Rhizobium sp. N324: one gene and its partner. The protein of the gene in region 1 interacts with the protein of each later gene in a pairwise test. Links are inferred from orthologs where the notes say so. Each region holds a gene or a part of one and is shown on either strand. Other genes may lie near its edges.

The links.
Region 2: the proteins of pepT (region 1) and tpiA interact in binary tests that used the Escherichia coli proteins (3 or more experiments, as listed by UniProt). The link is inferred for Rhizobium sp. N324 from one-to-one orthologs.

What each region holds. Positions count from the first base shown.
Region 1 is NZ_CP013634.1:194,301-202,846, reverse strand. What follows is about bases 2,781-5,725. They hold pepT (peptidase T), read right to left. Parts: upstream 4,897-5,725; coding sequence 3,664-4,896; downstream 2,781-3,663. Other genes in these bases: AMK05_RS28545 (ABC transporter ATP-binding protein), read right to left, coding at 4,992-5,725; AMK05_RS28555 (cell wall hydrolase), read left to right, coding at 2,781-3,623. Outside these bases: sulfate ABC transporter permease subunit CysT, read left to right, coding at 1-682; sulfate ABC transporter permease subunit CysW, read left to right, coding at 672-1,544; AMK05_RS28560 (sulfate/molybdate ABC transporter ATP-binding protein), read left to right, coding at 1,555-2,595; more of AMK05_RS28555, read left to right, coding at 2,754-2,780; more of AMK05_RS28545, read right to left, coding at 5,726-6,050; AMK05_RS28540 (carbohydrate ABC transporter permease), read right to left, coding at 6,055-6,885; AMK05_RS28535 (carbohydrate ABC transporter permease), read right to left, coding at 6,890-7,825; AMK05_RS28530 (ABC transporter substrate-binding protein), read right to left, coding at 8,039-8,546. UniProt on the Escherichia coli protein: Cleaves the N-terminal amino acid of tripeptides.
Region 2 is NZ_CP013630.1:2,347,368-2,355,830, forward strand. The notes cover bases 1,643-4,504. They hold tpiA (triose-phosphate isomerase), read right to left. Parts: upstream 3,528-4,504; coding sequence 2,757-3,527; downstream 1,643-2,756. Other genes in these bases: AMK05_RS11320 (CTP synthase), read right to left, coding at 1,643-1,929; secG (preprotein translocase subunit SecG), read right to left, coding at 2,074-2,616; AMK05_RS11335 (alpha/beta hydrolase), read right to left, coding at 3,653-4,504. Also shown: AMK05_RS11315 (SRPBCC family protein), read right to left, coding at 1-225; more of AMK05_RS11320, read right to left, coding at 301-1,642; more of AMK05_RS11335, read right to left, coding at 4,505-4,552; parE (DNA topoisomerase IV subunit B), read left to right, coding at 4,772-6,886; AMK05_RS11345 (esterase-like activity of phytase family protein), read left to right, coding at 7,072-8,211; AMK05_RS11350 (AI-2E family transporter), read left to right, coding at 8,327-8,463. UniProt on the Escherichia coli protein: Involved in the gluconeogenesis. Catalyzes stereospecifically the conversion of dihydroxyacetone phosphate (DHAP) to D-glyceraldehyde-3-phosphate (G3P).

The DNA of each region.
Region 1 (8,546 bases):
CGATCCGCGCACGCTGAACGCGCTGCGCATCAGCTTCGGCAGCGCCTTCATCGCCGCGATCGTCAACGCCGTCTTCGGCATCCTGCTGGCCTGGGTGCTGGTGCGCTACCGCTTTCCCGGCAAGCGCATCATCGATGCCATGGTCGACCTGCCCTTCGCGCTGCCGACCGCCGTTGCCGGCATCGCGCTGACGACGCTTTATGCGCCGAACGGCTGGATCGGCCAGTTCCTGACGCCGCTCGGCATCAAGATCGCCTTTACGCCTGCCGGCATCGTCGTGGCCCTGATCTTCGTCGGCCTGCCCTTCGTGGTGCGCACCGTGCAGCCGGTGATGGAGGAAATCGACAAGGAGGTGGAGGAAGCCGCAGCAACGCTCGGCGCCAACCGTTTCCAGACGATTTTCCGCGTGCTGCTGCCGGGGCTGGCTCCGGCCGTGCTCACCGGCTTTGCGCTCGCCTTTGCCCGCGGCGTCGGCGAATACGGCTCGGTCATCTTCATCGCCGGCAACCTGCCGTTCAAATCGGAGATCGCGCCGCTGCTGATCATCATCAAGCTCGAAGAGTATAATTATGCGGCGGCGACCGGCATTGCGGCGATCATGCTGATCATCTCGTTCTCCATGCTGCTGGTCATCAATCTCATTCAGAGCTGGAGCAGGCGGAGGTACGGCTATGGCGCTTGATGCGACCGCTCAACCGGTGAAGCTGCGTTCGGTCACCACCGAAAACCGGATCGCGCGCTTGACGCTGATCATCCTTTCGCTGGTCTTCCTGCTGCTGATCCTGCTGCTGCCGCTTGCAGCCGTCTTCGTCGAGGCCTTCCGCAAGGGTGCCGGCCCCTTCATCGAGGCGCTCGGCGATGCCGAAACCTTCTCGGCGATCCGCCTGACGCTGATCGTTGCCGGGGTCAGCGTGCCGCTCAACCTCGTCTTCGGGGTTGCCGCCGCCTGGGCGATCGCCAAGTTCGAGTTCAAAGGCAAGGCCTTCCTGACGACGCTGATCGACCTGCCCTTCTCGGTTTCCCCGGTCATATCGGGCCTGGTCTTCGTGCTGCTGTTCGGCGCCAATACCTGGCTTGGCCAGTGGCTCAGTGCCCACGACATCAAGATCCTGTTTGCGGTGCCGGGCCTGATCCTCGCCACCATGTTCGTCACCTTTCCCTTCGTCGCCCGCGAGCTGATCCCGCTGATGCAGGAACAGGGAACGGCCGACGAAGAGGCAGCCCTTTCGCTCGGCGCCAGCGGCTGGCAGACCTTCTGGCACGTGACGCTGCCGAACATCAAATGGGGCCTGCTCTACGGCGTGCTGCTCTGCAACGCACGCGCCATGGGCGAATTCGGCGCCGTCTCGGTGGTGTCGGGCCATATCCGCGGCCAGACGAACACCATGCCGCTGCAGGTGGAAATTCTCTATAACGAGTATAATTTCACCGGCGCTTTTGCCGTCGCCACGCTATTGGCCTTGCTGGCGCTCGTCACTCTTGTTTTGAAGACGCTGCTGGAAATGCGCTATAGCGCTGAAATCTCCGCCAGCCGGCGGCACTGAAGGATTTGGAATGGAAGTACGCGTTCAAAACATCCGCAAGGAATTCGATCGTTTTCCGGCGCTGCACGATGTCTCGCTCGGCATCCGCTCCGGCGAGCTGATCGCGCTGCTCGGCCCGTCGGGCTCCGGCAAGACGACATTGCTGCGCCTGATCGCCGGTCTCGAAAGCCCGACCGAGGGACAGATCTTCTTCGGCGACGAGGATGCCTCGAAGAAGTCAGTGCAGCAGCGCAATATCGGCTTCGTCTTCCAGCATTATGCTCTGTTCCGCTACATGACGGTGCTCGACAACGTCTCCTTCGGCCTGAGGGTTAGAAACAGCGCGCGCCGGCCGGCCAAGGCCGATATCCGCAAGCGGGCGCTTGAGCTGCTCGACCTCGTGCAGCTTTCCGGCCTGGAAAAACGCTACCCGGCCCAGCTTTCCGGCGGCCAGCGCCAGCGTGTGGCGCTCGCCCGCGCCATGGCCGTCGAGCCGAACGTACTGCTGCTCGACGAACCTTTTGGGGCGCTCGACGCCCAGGTGCGCAAGGACCTGCGCAAATGGCTGCGCGAGATCCACGACCGCACCGGCCACACCACCGTCTTCGTCACCCATGACCAGGACGAGGCGCTGGAGCTTGCCGACCGCGTCGTCGTCATGAGCCAGGGTGCGATCGAGCAGGTCGGCACGCCCGATGAAGTCTACGACAATCCGAACTCGCCCTTCGTCTTCGGCTTCATCGGCCAGTCGAACTGCCTGCAGGTCGATATCTCGGACGGCGACATCCGCTTCGAAGGCCGCTCGCTCGGCCTCAATGCCGAGGGCGAGCCGGATGGCCCGGCGCAGATCTATTTCCGCCCGCATGACGTCAGGCTCTGCGAATCGGCTGAAAACTGCATCGCCGGCCAGCCGGTTTCCAGCCGCCGCGTCGCCGGCACCCGTCACATCGAACTGGATATCGGCAACGACCGCCCGCATATCGAGATCGAACTGCCGCCGAGCGAGGCCGACAGGCTCGACCGCCACCGCGTGGCCTTCAAGCCGACCCGCTGGAAGCTGTTCCGCAGCTGATGGGGGTTGTTGGCATAGCCCGACTCCTCGCAGGACTCTCATTTGGCGAGAGGCTCTTTGGCTTTTTGTTATCTATGGTTGTTTGTATTTTTGTCACATGACGAGTAAAAGATTTTCACGTTAATAAGTAGGACTAATCCCACAGGAGGCACCTTGCGTTGAGGGCGGAGATTTCCTTTGGAAAATCCCTGATCGGGATTTTGTTCGTAGGGCTGGCGGCCGCAGGCTGCACGACGACACCGAAACCGGCGGCAACGGCGGCGAAGACGAAGGTTCAACCGGCAAAAGTCACCTTCAATTATACCAACAAGGACCGCGACTGCCTGCAGCGCGCGATGTATTTCGAATCGCAGCATTCCGATGAGGACGGCTACATGGCCGTCGGAACCGTGGTCATGAACCGGCTGACGTCAGGCGCCTATCCGCCGTCGATCTGCGGCGTCGTCGCCCAGGAAAAGCAGTTTGCGCCGGGCGTGATGACGCGTGAAGTCAAGCCGCAGGCCGAAACCGAGCTGGCGACCGCCGCCGATGCGATCTTGAAAGGCGCCCGCCATCCTGCGGTCAAGGATGCGATGTTCTTCCACACCGACGGGCTGAAATTCCCTTACAACAACATGCATTATGTGGCGGTCGCCGGCGGCAACGCCTTCTACGAGAAGCGCGGCGCCGATGGCATGCTCCAGACACCGCCGCCGCTGCCCGCCTATGAGGTGGCGATGAATTATGTGCCCGGTGAGAGCATACTGCCGCCGCAATTCGAGGCGCTGATCCCCTCGGCCGTTCCCGTTCCTCTGCCGGCGCCGGATCCGATGCCGACGGCGAGCACGATGTCGCCGATCAATGCGGCGCCCACGGCCGCCCATATGGCGCCCGTCGCAAATCCCATGCCGATGCAGATCACGGCCCCGGTAACCGAGCCGGAACCCTCGATCGAACCCGACCCGGGAATGCGGATCGCGATCCCCATCCCCCGCCCCGCCTATGACAGCGTCATGCTGCGCGGCAGCGTCGCGGCGAACGGCGGCTAAGCCCGTCGTTCCTCCGATTATGGGTTAAATTGCAGGGCGCTCAGGCGCGCTCTTCCCACACCTTGGCGAGTTCCACGATCGTCTTGACCGCCTTTTCCATATCCTGACGGCTGACCCATTCGAGCGGCGAGTGGAAGGCATGGCCGCCGGCGAAGATGTTCGGGCATGGCAGGCCCATGAAGGAGAGCCGCGAGCCGTCCGTGCCGCCGCGGATGCTGCCGCGCACCGGCGTCATGCCGGCCCGACGCACGGCTTCGATGGCGTTGTCGACGATCTCCGGATGGCGGTCGAGCACCACCTTCATGTTGCGATACTGTTCCTTGACCTGGAAATGATAGGTCGAGCCGGGATAGCCAGCCATCACCTCTTTGACGATGGCCTCGACTATCGATTCCTTTTCCGCGAGCCCCTTGTCGGTGAAATCGCGGATGATGAGGCTGAGCGACGCCTTCTCCATCGAACCGGTCACGCCTGTCGGATGGATGAAGCCCTGCTTGCCCTCGGTCGTCTCCGGCGCCAAGTCCTTCGGCAGCCGGTCGATGATGGCGCCGGCGATCTTGATGGCGTTTTCCATCCGGTCCTTGGCGAAACCCGGATGGATCGCCACGCCTGAGATGGCGATCTCGACTCCATCGGCCGAGAAGGTTTCATCCTCGATATGGCCTGATGTCTCGCCGTCCATCGTATAGGCGAAGTCGGCGCCGAGTTTCTTCAGGTCGACCTTGTTGACGCCGCGCCCGACTTCCTCGTCGGGGGTGAACAGGATCTTGATCGTCCCGTGCCGGATCTCGGGATTGTCGATCAGGACCTGCGCGGCCGTCATGATTTCCGCCAGCCCGGCCTTGTCGTCGGCGCCGAGCAAGGTCGTGCCATCGGTGGTGACGATGTCGTTGCCGATCTGGTTGTTCAGCTCCGGATGCTCGGAAACCCGGATGAGCCGGCTCGGATCGCCTTCCAGTTTGATATCGCCGCCGGCATAATTCCCAATGATCCGCGGCTTGACGCCCGTGCCGCTGAAATCGGGCGCCGTATCCATATGCGAGCAGAAGCAGATGACCGGCACCGGCTTGTCGCTGTTTCCAGGAATGGTCGCATAGACATAACCGTATTCGTCGAGATGCGCGTCGGCAAGACCGATCTGCAGCAGTTCATCGACCAGCACCCGGCCGAGATCCTTCTGTTTTTCGGTGGTCGGCTGCGTCGACGAAGAGGGATCGGATTGGGTGTCGATAGCGACGTAACGGAGAAAACGGTCGAGAACGGTATCGGTCATGGCATCCAATCCAGCAAAGGTCACCGGAAGATATAGCCCTCACGGGTGATACGGCAAAAGTTTTTTCCGCTCGCAATGCGTGAGGATTGACCTGATCAATCGACGCGTATTCCCTCGCCGTCGAACACATGCAGGTACTGCGCCGGGAAAGCCACATTGACCTTCGGCCCCGCCTTCAGCGCCTCGCGATCGAGCGTGAAGATCTTGAACGGCAGGCCATGCAGAGCGAGATGCAGGATGATGCCGAAGCCGGTGGGTTCGACGAGTTCGACATCGGTGGCAAGGCCCGCCCCGTCATTCGTCATCAGCACATGCTCGGGCCGGATGCCGAGCGTCACCTTGGCACCATCTTCAAGCGGCAGCGGCTTTGCCAGCGGCACGATCGTGCCGTCCTGCAGCTTGACGCCGCCGTCGACATAACTCGCCGCGAGGAAATTCATTCCCGGCGAGCCGATAAAGCCGGCGACGAACAGATTGGCGGGGTGGTCGTAGAGTTCGAGCGGACTGCCGACCTGCTGCACCACGCCGCCATGCATGGCGACGATCCGGTCGGCCAGCGTCATCGCCTCGATCTGGTCGTGGGTGACATAGATCGAGGTCGCCTTCAGATCGCCGTGCAGTTTCTTGATTTCGGCGCGCATCTGTTCGCGCAGGCGCGCATCGAGGTTGGAGAGCGGTTCGTCGAACAGGAAGGCCTTCGGCTGGCGCACGATGGCGCGGCCCATGGCGACGCGCTGGCGCTGGCCGCCGGAAAGCGCCTTCGGCCGGCGTTCGAGCAGCGGATCGAGACCGAGCTTGGCGGCGGCGGCGGAGACGGCGCTGGCGATCTTCTCCTTGGCCGTCTTCCGCAGTTTCAGGCTGTAGCTCATATTGCCGGCGACGTTCATATGCGGATAGAGCGCATAGGACTGGAACACCATGGCGATGTCGCGGTCTTTGGGATGCAGTTCGTTCACCCGCGCGCCTGAAATGCGGATCTCGCCGGAGGTGACATCCTCCAGCCCGGCGATCATGCGCAGCAGCGTGGATTTGCCGCAGCCGGAGGGGCCGACGAGCACGACGAACTCGCCATCCTTGATCTCCAGGTCGACGCCGTGCAGCACCTGCACATGGCCGTAGGCTTTGCGGATATTCTGGATATCGATCGATGCCATTTGTTTAACCCTTGACCGCGCCGGCCGTCAGGCCCTGGACGAGATAACGCTGGATGAGCAGGAAGAAGAGGCCGGCCGGAATGAGCGCCATGACGCCCGCCGCCATCATCTGCCCGAAATCCACCGAGAACTTCGAAACGAAGGTGAGAAGCCCGACCGGGAAGGTCGCCGCGTCATTGCCGTTGATCAGCATCAGCGCGAAAAGCAACTCGCTCCAGGCGGCGGTGAAGACGAAGCCGAGGGTGGCGGCGATGCCGGGCAGCGTCAACGGCAGGATGATCTGGCGAAACGCCGTGAACTGCGTGGCGCCGTCGATCATCGCCGCCTCTTCCAGATCCTTGGGAATGCCGTCGAAGAAGGACTGCATCAGGAACGTGGCGAAGGGCACGTTGAAGGCGGTGTAGACGATGACCAGCCCGGCCAGGCTGTTGGTCAGATGTAAGGGCGACAGGATCTTGAAGATCGGCGCGACCAGCATGACGAGCGGAAACATCTGGGTCAGCAGCATCAAGGCGACGATCCAGTATTTTGCCCGGAAATTGAAGCGCGACAGCGCGTAGCCCGAGAGCGAGGCGCAGATCGTCACGGTCACCGCTGTCGAGGCCGAGACGATTAGGCTGTTCTTGAAGAAGGTCGGAAAGGCGCTGTGCTGCAGCACGAAGGCATAGTGATCCCAGGTCGTGCGCGACGGCCACATGCGCACGCCTTCGCTATAGAGCAGATCGTTCGGCGTCACCGAGACCTTGAGCAGCCAGAACAGCGGGAAGAGCGCGAAGGCGATATAGCAAAGGATCGCCAGACGGTGCGCGATGGTGGGGATGACGGATCGTCTCATCGGCTCAATCCTTGTTCAGCAGCGTCTGCCGCAGCAGGATGATCAGCATCGAATAGGCAAGCAGCAGCGCGAGCAGCACCAGCGCGATCGCCGAGGCATAACCGAAATCGAGCCGCTTGAACGCCGTCGTGAAGATATAGCTCGCGACGATCTGCGTGCGGTCGGCCGGCCCGCCATTGGTCATGACGACGATGAGATCGGCGAAATTGGAGATCCAGACGGTGCGCAACAGCACGGTGATGGCGATGGTCGGCGCCAGAAATGGCAAAGTGATCGAGCGGAAGCGCTGGAACCAGCCGGCGCCGTCGATCGACGCCGCCTCGTAAAGATCGCGCGGGATCGCCTGCAGGGCGGCGAGCAGCGTGATCGCAAAGAAGGGAATGCCCCACCAGACATTGGCGACGATCGGCCCCCACATCGCATAATTGGGATCGGAAAGGATATTGCCCGGCTCATGCATCAGTCCGAGGGAGAAGAGCCAATGCGGGATCGGCCCGATGACCGGATTGAACAGCCATGCCCAGTTGAGGCCGGCGAGGAAGGAGGGCACCGCCCAGGGCAGGAAGACCAGCGCCTGCGCGATCGCCCGGCCCGGGAACGGTTTGTCGAGCAGCAGCGCCAGGATGAGCCCGAAGGCGAATTGCAGGACGACGGAAGCGCCGGTCCACCAGAGCGTGTTCCGCAGCGCGCCATAGAAGGCGGCATCGCCCGCAAGTTCGCGAAAATGCTCGAGCCCGATGAAGCCGCCGGAAAATGGGTTGAGCAGCTGGATATCGCGAAAGGCATAGGACACGCCCAATGTCAGCGGCACCAGCATGACCGCGATGATCAGGATCAGCGACGGGGCGCTGTAGAGATAGGGCTCCGAAGCATCGGCAAGACGCCGCAGCCACGGCCTGCGGTCGCGACGTATGTCGAGCGTATCGGCGGAAGTGGTCATCAGTGCGTAATTTCCATTGTCTACCCGGTTGCGGATTTCGCGTGGGTAATGCCTCTGAAAACTGGGCGGCCGCAGCCCCCTCATCCGCCTGCCGGCACCTTCTCCCCGCTGGGGAAAAGGAGGAATGAGGCGGCGCCGCGACTCCCTTCTCCCCTCGGGGAGAAGGTGGCCCGAAGGGTCGGATGAGGGGGCCGCAGTCGCCCCCTTCACCCCTTACTTCTTGCTCAGGAACTTCTGCTGCGCCTTGGTCAGATAGTCCGCCCACTGGTCGGCCAGATCCTTCGCCGAGATATCGCCGAGCAAGGCTTGCTGCGAGGTCTTGATCGCCAGCGAATCCTTGAAGAAGGCGAATTCTTCGAGGTAGGTCGGCATCACCGTCGGCACCGTGTTCGGATCCGCCAGTTCCTCGAACCAGCCCTTGAACTGGTCGCCGGCATAGAAGGGATCCTTCTCGGCTGCCGTATAGGCCGGCAGGGCGCCGATGCGCTTGTTCCACTCGATATTGCCTTCCGGCCCTTCGAGGGTGGCGATCAGCTTCCAGGAGAGATCCTTGTTGCCGCTGGTCGAAAACATCGACCAGCCGCCATAGCCGATGGTCGGGAAGGACTTGCCGTCAGGCCCCTTCGGCAGCGGCATGACGCCGAAATCTTCCTTCTTCATGCGTTCGGCGATGGCGATCAGCGCATCCGGATCCTGATCGAGGAAGGCGCAGGTGCCGGAA
Region 2 (8,463 bases), on another replicon or contig:
GGTCTTGTCGGAGGTCTTGCCTGGCTGCGACGCCTCTTCATCGGCATAGACCAGCGACATGCTGAACGCGCCGCCTTCCCTGCCGTCGAAGGCATGGACGATACCCTTCATCGAACCGGGTGGAAGCCAGGTGGCGACCGCCTCTGCATCGAGGAAAGCACGGTAGATGCGCTGAGGCGGCGCGGCGATGAAGCGCGAAACGGTGGTGCTGCGTCGGGTGGCCATGCCCGGCAAAATAGAGCACAGCAAGCACTTGCCCAGATCGCGCTTGAAATCGCGCGATCTGGATCGTCATTGTGGTCAGACGAGGCGGCTCTGTTCCGTCGCCGCTTCGATGAAGCTCGCAAACAACGGATGCGGGTCGAGCGGCCGGCTCTTCAGTTCCGGGTGGTACTGCACGCCGATGAACCACGGATGATCGGGATATTCGATCGTCTCCGGCAGCACGCCATCCGGCGACATGCCCGAGAAGACAAGGCCGCAGCTCTCGAGCCGGTCCTTGTAGTCGACATTGACCTCGTAGCGGTGGCGATGACGCTCGGAAATATCGGTGGAACCGTAGATATCCGAGATCTTCGTGCCCTTCTTCAGCGCCGCCTTATAGGCGCCGAGGCGCATCGTGCCGCCGAGATCGCCGGCTGCCGTGCGCTTCTGCAACTCGTTGCCCTTGACCCATTCGGTCATCAGGCCGACCACCGGCTCCTTGGTCGGGCCGAATTCGGTTGAGGAAGCGCCGGACACGTCGGCGAGATTGCGCGCCGCCTCGATGACCGCCATCTGCATGCCGAAGCAGATGCCGAAATACGGCACCTTGCGTTCGCGGGCGAAGCGGGCGGCGTGGATCTTGCCTTCCGAACCGCGTTCGCCGAAGCCGCCGGGCACGAGGATGCCGTGCACCTTTTCCAGATAGGGCGCCGGATCTTCCTTTTCGAAGACTTCGGACTCGATCCATTCGAGCTTGACCTTGACGCGATTGGCGATGCCGCCGTGATGCAGCGCCTCGATCAGCGATTTATAGGCATCCTTGAGGCCGGTATATTTGCCGACGATCGCGATCGTCACTTCGCCTTCCGGGGTGCGGATGCGGTTGCAGACCTCTTCCCAGGGGTCGAGACGCGGCTTCGGCGCCGGCTCGATGCCGAAGGCTGCGAGCACTTCGTCATCAAGGCCTTCCTTGTGGTAGGCGATCGGCACGTCGTAGATGTTGGCGACGTCGAGCGCCTGGATGACGGCCGACGGGCGCACGTTGCAGAACAGCGACAGCTTGCGCCGCTCGGCTTCCGGAATTTCGCGGTCGGCGCGCACCAGCAGGATATCGGGGTGAATGCCGAGCGCCTGCAGTTCCTTGACCGAATGCTGGGTCGGCTTGGTCTTGAGTTCGCCGGCCGCCGGAATATAGGGCATCAGCGTCAGATGGACGTAGACGGCGGTGCCGCGCGGCAGGTCGTTGCCGAGCTGGCGGATCGCCTCCATGAACGGCATCGCCTCGATATCGCCGACCGTGCCACCGATCTCGCAGATGACGAAGTCGTAATCGTCATTGCCCTCGATGACGAAATCCTTGATTTCGTTGGTGACGTGCGGAATGACCTGCACCGTCGCGCCGAGATAGTCGCCGCGCCGTTCCTTGTCGATGATGTTCTTGTAGATGCGGCCGGTGGTGATGTTGTCGGTCTTGGTCGCCGAACGCCCCGTGAAGCGTTCGTAGTGGCCGAGATCGAGATCGGTTTCCGCGCCGTCGTCGGTGACGAAGACCTCGCCGTGCTGGGTCGGGCTCATCGTGCCCGGGTCCACGTTCAGATAGGGGTCGAGCTTGCGAAGCCGCACCCGATATCCACGGGCCTGCAGCAACGCTCCGAGAGCCGCGGCCGCAATTCCTTTTCCGAGAGAGGAAACCACGCCGCCAGTGATGAATACGTATCGCGCCATGGGATTCACCGGATACCTTTTCAAAAACGATTCCACCAGCCCCAAAAATTCTTTTCCGGAATTTTCGAAGCCTGGCGAAGGAATCTGAACAAAAGAAAACCGGCAGACCCGAGGGCCTGCCGGCGGTTTATGTCGAAGACCGGTTTACTGTCCCGTCGGGACGCCGGCGGGCTGAGCCGGTGCCGGCGCGGCCGGAGTTGCGGGCGCGGCCGGAGCAGTCGTTGCCGGAGCCGTCGCTGAAGGTTCGCTGGCAGCCGGAGCCGCCGGAGCGGTCGTTGCCGGTGTCCCAGTTGCCGGAGCTTGAGCGGCGGGGGCCTGCGGTGCGGGCGTGGCAGCACCGCTGCTCGGAACGCCGTTGCCGGCCGGCTGGCTGGCTGGAGCCTGCGCGCCGCCGCCGAGCGAATCGAGAATGCCGTTGCCCTGGCCGCCCGTTGCCGGGATGCGGTCGAGGATATCGCTCGGACGGCCCTGGTAACGCGTCAGAACGCCGAGGCCGAGCGAGGTCAGGAAGAACAGGGTCGCCAGGATCGCGGTGGTGCGCGTCAGCGCATTGGCCGTGCCGCGCGCCGACATGAAGCCCGAACCGCCGCCGATGCCGAGGCCGCCGCCTTCCGAGCGCTGGATGAGCACCACGCCGACAAGGGCGAGCACGATCATGAGATGAATGACAATCAATACGGTCTGCATGGGTCCAGTCCTGCCCGCCTGGAGACGGACAAAGTTAAGAATTCTGGCGGCTCTTTACATGAGGCTTTCATCTATTCCAAGCCCTTCGGCCCGGAATAAGCCCCGGGATAAACGAATAACCCGGGAATAAAAACAATGCCTCAGGCGAGCAGCGCCTCATAGGCCCGGTAGATGGCGAGGAAGTCGGCCGCTTTCAAGCTAGCCCCGCCGATCAGCGCGCCGTCGACATTGACGATGCCCATCAGCTCGCCGGCATTGGCCGGCTTGACCGAGCCGCCATAGAGAAGACGCATCTTGCGGCCTTCGTCGCCGAAGCGGGCCACGAGCTCGGCACGCATGAAGGCATGCGCCTTTTCCACATCGCCCGCCGTCGGCGTCACACCGGTACCGATCGCCCAGATCGGCTCATAGGCGATGACGGTATTCTCGGCTGTGGCGCCGTCCGGAACCGAGGCGGAAAGCTGACGTTTGATGACATCGAGCGCCTGGCCTGTCCGGCGCTCATCGGCCGTTTCGCCGATGCAGATGATCGCCGTCAGCCCGGCGGCGAAGGCGGCCTCCGCCTTGGCGCGGACCAGGTGATCCGTTTCGGCATGGTCGGTGCGCCGCTCGGAGTGGCCGACGATGACATAAGTGCCGAAACAATCGGCAATCATCTCGGCCGAGATGTCGCCGGTATGCGCACCCGACGGGTTCTGATGACAATCCTGAGCGCCGATCGCCAGCGGGCTGTCGGTGCAGAGCGCCGTTGCCACGTAGAGCAGCGTCGCCGGCGGGCAGATCAGCGCTTCGACCTTGTCGGCAAGCGGCGAGGAAACGCCCTCGGCGATCGCCTTGATCTGATCCAGGGAGGCACGCATGCCATTCATTTTCCAGTTTCCCGCCACGAGCGGGCGCACGTCAGGTGTCATGCCAGCCTTCCAAATTCTGCGTAGGCCTTGGGCCATATCAAAAGCGCGCGGCAAAGAAAAGCATCATGCCCTTGACGTAAGGGGAATCTCGGCGATCCCGCCTATATTTCTGCGAAATTCAACCGCTAGCCGGCAAGAATCCAGTTCAAGACCCGGCGCCAGTCGATCATCCGGATCGGCGTCCCGTGATTGCCGGTCTGAAACAGCGTGAAGTGCGTCGGATATTTGGCCTTGTGCAGGCTTTCGAACAGCGCCTGCTGGGTGCTGGCGGCATAGACCGGGTCGCGGCTGCCATGGGCGAACCAGAGCGGCAGCTTCGCCTTGTAGAAGGCGCTCTTGGTGAAATCGGGATCGGTGACGCCGCTCATGACAAGCATGCCCTTCAACCGCTTGACGCTGCCCTCGTCGCGGGCAATGCCCCAGCAGACTTGGCTGCCCATCGAGGCGCAGGACAGGATGATCGGCCGGCCGGGCGATTGGGCGCTGGCGTAGCGGATGAGGCCGGCGATGGCCGCAACGCCACTGCTGTCGAAACTCCTGACCGTCGGCGAATAATAGACGCCGCCATTGCCGGCGACGAGGTTCTTCAGCCTGTTGAAATTGCCGCCGAAGCTGTAGTCGTTGGCGCCCAGCCGGCGGTCGCCGTCGCGGCCATGGATGAAAATCACCGTGAAGGCGGCATTCTGGGCCTGTCCCACCCTGGTGACATCGAGCCGGATGCCGTCCAGAGACAGCGTCTCGTCGACTTGGGCCTTGCGGATGCCAAGCGCCACATATTTCTGCTGCACCCGCTTTTGCGGGATCTGGTCGCGGCCGTTGATATCGCGCATCTCGTCATAGCCGATGACCTCGAAGGCGCCGTCATCGCCCGTCTGCAAGATGGCCTGCTGCGAAAACAGATCGTCCTTGAACGGCGGCAGCGCATCGCCTGCCCTCACCGGCCCGGCAGCCGACAGAATAGCCGCGGACAGGAAAAAGGCCGCAATTGCAGTGATGATGGTGCAATGACTTGTGGACATTCGCATTCGGATGGTTCCTGAAGCCTGCCGCCGCTTGCCATTCGGCGCCCGGCAACGCAAATCATGAGTGAAAAGCCGCCAAAACTGGCGGTGTCGCGTATAGAGGTGCTTTCTGGCAAAATCTGCCTGATTCGCAAACGTGACATGAAATGCGGTGATTTTGGGTCGGCGGCGGATGCAAGCCCCAAGCCTGACCCAAGACAGGATGAAGATCTGAACGGCTCCATGGACGATAGCAACGACCTCTTTTCCGGAATGCCCCTCTCTGAAAAACGCGGGGAGGCGCAGAAGCCTGCGGCTGCGGCCGAACGGCCGGCGGTGACGGCTGCGCCCGCTGCCGCCCCACCTGCTGCTGGAGCCCCCTCTGCTGCGGGAGCCTCTGCGCGCCCGGCACCTACCGCGTCGAATGCCGATGAATACGGCGCCTCGTCGATCCGCGTCCTCGAAGGCCTCGAGCCGGTGCGCATGCGCCCGGGCATGTATATCGGCGGCACCGACGAAAAGGCGCTGCATCACCTCTTTGCCGAAGTCATCGACAACGCGATGGACGAAGCGGTCGCCGGACACGCCAATTTCATCGAGGTCTATCTTGATCTCGCAGGTTATCTGACGGTCTCCGACAACGGCCGCGGCATCCCGGTCGAGAACCACCCTCAGGTGCCGGGCAAGTCGACGCTCGAAGTGATCATGACCAAGCTGCATGCCGGCGGCAAATTCGACGGCAAGGCTTACGAGACCTCGGGCGGCCTGCACGGCGTCGGCGTCTCGGTCGTCAACGCGCTTTCCGACGACCTCGAAGTGGAAGTGGCGCGCAATCGCAAGCTCTACCGCCAGCGCTTCTCCCGCGGCCTGCCGCAGGGCGGCCTCGAAGAATTGGGCGACGTCCACAATCGCCGCGGTACCCGCGTACGCTTCCATCCCGACCCGCAGATCTTCGGCGATCACATGAAGTTCGACGCCGCCCGGGTGTTCCGGATGGCGCGCTCGAAGGCCTATCTGTTCGGCGGCGTCGAGATCCGCTGGAGCTGCGAGCCGGGCGTCCTGCCCGAAGGTTCCGAGGTGCCCGACAAGGCGGTCTTCCACTTCCCCGGCGGCCTGAAGGACTATCTGCAGGCGACGATGGGCAAGGAGTTCACCGTCACCCGCGAGATTTTCGCCGGCAAGACGGAGAAGACCAGCGGCCACGGCTCGATGGAATGGGCGATCACCTGGTATGGCGGCGATCCGCAGGTGCATTCCTATTGCAACACCATCCCGACTCCTGAAGGCGGCACGCATGAGGCCGGCCTGCGCATCGCGCTGACCAAGGGCCTGAAGGCCTATGCCGAGCTGACGCAGAACAAGCGCGCCGCGCAGATCACCACCGATGACGTGATGATCTCGGCCGTCGGCATGCTGTCGGTCTTCATCCGCGAGCCGGAATTCGTCGGCCAGACCAAGGACAAGCTGGCGACCGTCGAGGCCCAGCGCATCGTCGAGAACGCGTTGCGCGATCCCTTCGACCATTACCTTGCCGACAACCCGAACGAATCGGCCAAGCTGCTCGACTGGGTGATTGAGCGCGCCGAGGAACGCCTGCGCCGCCGCAAGGAAAAGGAAGTCAACCGCAAGACGGCGGTGCGCAAGCTGCGCCTGCCCGGCAAGCTTGCCGACTGCTCGCAGAACACCGCCGAAGGCGCCGAACTCTTCATCGTCGAAGGGGACTCGGCAGGTGGCTCGGCCAAGCAGGCGCGCAACCGCGCCAACCAGGCAATTCTGCCGCTGCGCGGCAAGATCCTCAACGTCGCCAGCGCCGGCCGCGAAAAACTCGGCGCCAACCAGCAGCTTGCCGATCTCATCCAGGCGCTCGGCTGCGGCACCCGCTCGAAATACCGCGACGAAGACCTGCGCTACGAGCGCATCATCGTCATGACCGATGCCGACGTCGACGGCGCCCATATCGCTTCGCTGCTCATCACCTTCTTCTATCAGGAGATGCCGGAACTGGTGCGCGGCGGCCACCTCTTCCTCGCCGTGCCGCCGCTCTACAAGATCACCCAGGGGTCGAAATCCGCCTATGCCCGCGACGACAATCATCGCGCCGAGTTGATGCAGACGGAGTTCAAAGGCAAGGCCAAGGTCGAGATCAGCCGCTTCAAAGGTCTCGGCGAAATGATGCCCGCCCAGCTCAAGGAAACCACCATGGATCCGTCCAAGCGCACCCTGCTAAAGGTGCTGATCGACGAGGTGGATTTCGAGGGCACCCGCAGCGCCGTCGACGATCTGATGGGCACCAAGCCGGAAGCCCGTTTCCGCTTCATCCAGGAACGCGCCGCTTTCGCCGAAAACCTCGATATTTAAACGATGCCTTCAAGCGCGCCGGCCGGTCGGGCAGGTTCGGCGCGCCGACATTTTAGCATCGACGATTTCACGGAACTGACGAAGAACCGTAACAACCCCGTCAAACAACCGGCGCATGAAACGGTCGGCGTACCTTCTCCCGAGGGCGTCTGAACCGTTTTCCAAACCATTGCCGGATATTTGTCATGACCAAGCGTTTTCTCGCGGCTGCCGCTTTCGTTCTCCTGTCCAGCACCGTCGCCGCCAATGCCACCAATATCGAGGCCACCTTCGAGACCGCCTGCCCCTTCGGCGACTGCGCCGCCGGCATTGCGCTCTCCTATCTCGGTGAATTCGTCATCCCCACCGGCCACATGGAAAACGGCGTCGAATTCGGCGGCATTTCCGGCCTCGATTTCGATCCCGCCACCGGCCACTATCTCGCCATCAGCGACGACCGCTCGGACAAGGCCCCGGCCCGCTTCTATGAACTCGATGTGGATGTCGACGCGTCCGGCCTCAAGGGCGTTTCCATCGTCAAGCACGTCACGCTGAAGGACAAGAACCACGAACCCTTCGCCGCCAGGACTGTCGATCCGGAATCGATCCGCCTCGGCAAGGACGGCATCTATTGGGGCAGCGAAGGCGACGCCAGGGCGCTGCTGCCGCCCTTTATCCGCGTCGCTGCGCCTGACGGTTCCTTCCTGCGCGAATTCAGGCTGCCGGAAGGTTTTGCTCCGACAGCCGACAAGTCCACCGGCATCCGCGACAACCTTGCCTTCGAGGATCTCGCTGTGACGCCCTCGGGCGACGTTTTCGTCGGTGTCGAAGCCGCGCTCTATCAGGACGGCCCGAACCCCTCGCTGACATCAGGCAGCCTGTCGCGCATCATCCGTTATGACGGCGCAACCGGCGAGCCGAAGGCTCTGTACGTCTATCCGGTCTCGCCGATCCCGCAGGCCGCCACCAAACCCGATGGCGGCAATGACAACGGCATGTCGGAAATGCTTGCGCTTGACGACCACCGCCTGCTCGCCGTCGAGCGCAGCTATGCAGAGGGCTATGGCAACACCATCAAGATCATGATGATGGATCTGGCCGATGCCACCGATGTATCCGCCATCGCATCGGTCGCCAAAACCGACCAACGCATCGTCCCCGCCCGCAAAAGCCAGGTCCTTGATCTGAGAGCAATCGGGCTCGTCCCTGACAATATCGAGGCGATGTCGCTCGGCAAGGCCAAGGACGGCACCGACGTTCTCATTCTCGGCTCCGACAACAATTTCTCGACCGCTCAGAAGACGCAATTCTACGCCTTCAAGATTCTCAAGCGTCCGCGGCAGTAAGACATCGGCTCCGACGGTCGAATAGCGACGCTTTGTATACGCTTTCGGGGTGCAGACCTTGAAACAGCCGGGGTGATGGCCCATAACCAGAGGACAAGAAAAAGAAGAGGCGCGTGTGGGTGTGTTCGACCGTCAGAAAAACAATCATGAACCGCGATGGCTCGGCTCGTCGGCGCCGACACGCACCCCGCTGATTCCCTCCATCTCGGCCGCACGCTGGCTGCTGGTTCTGATCGTCGCGGCCGGCGTCTA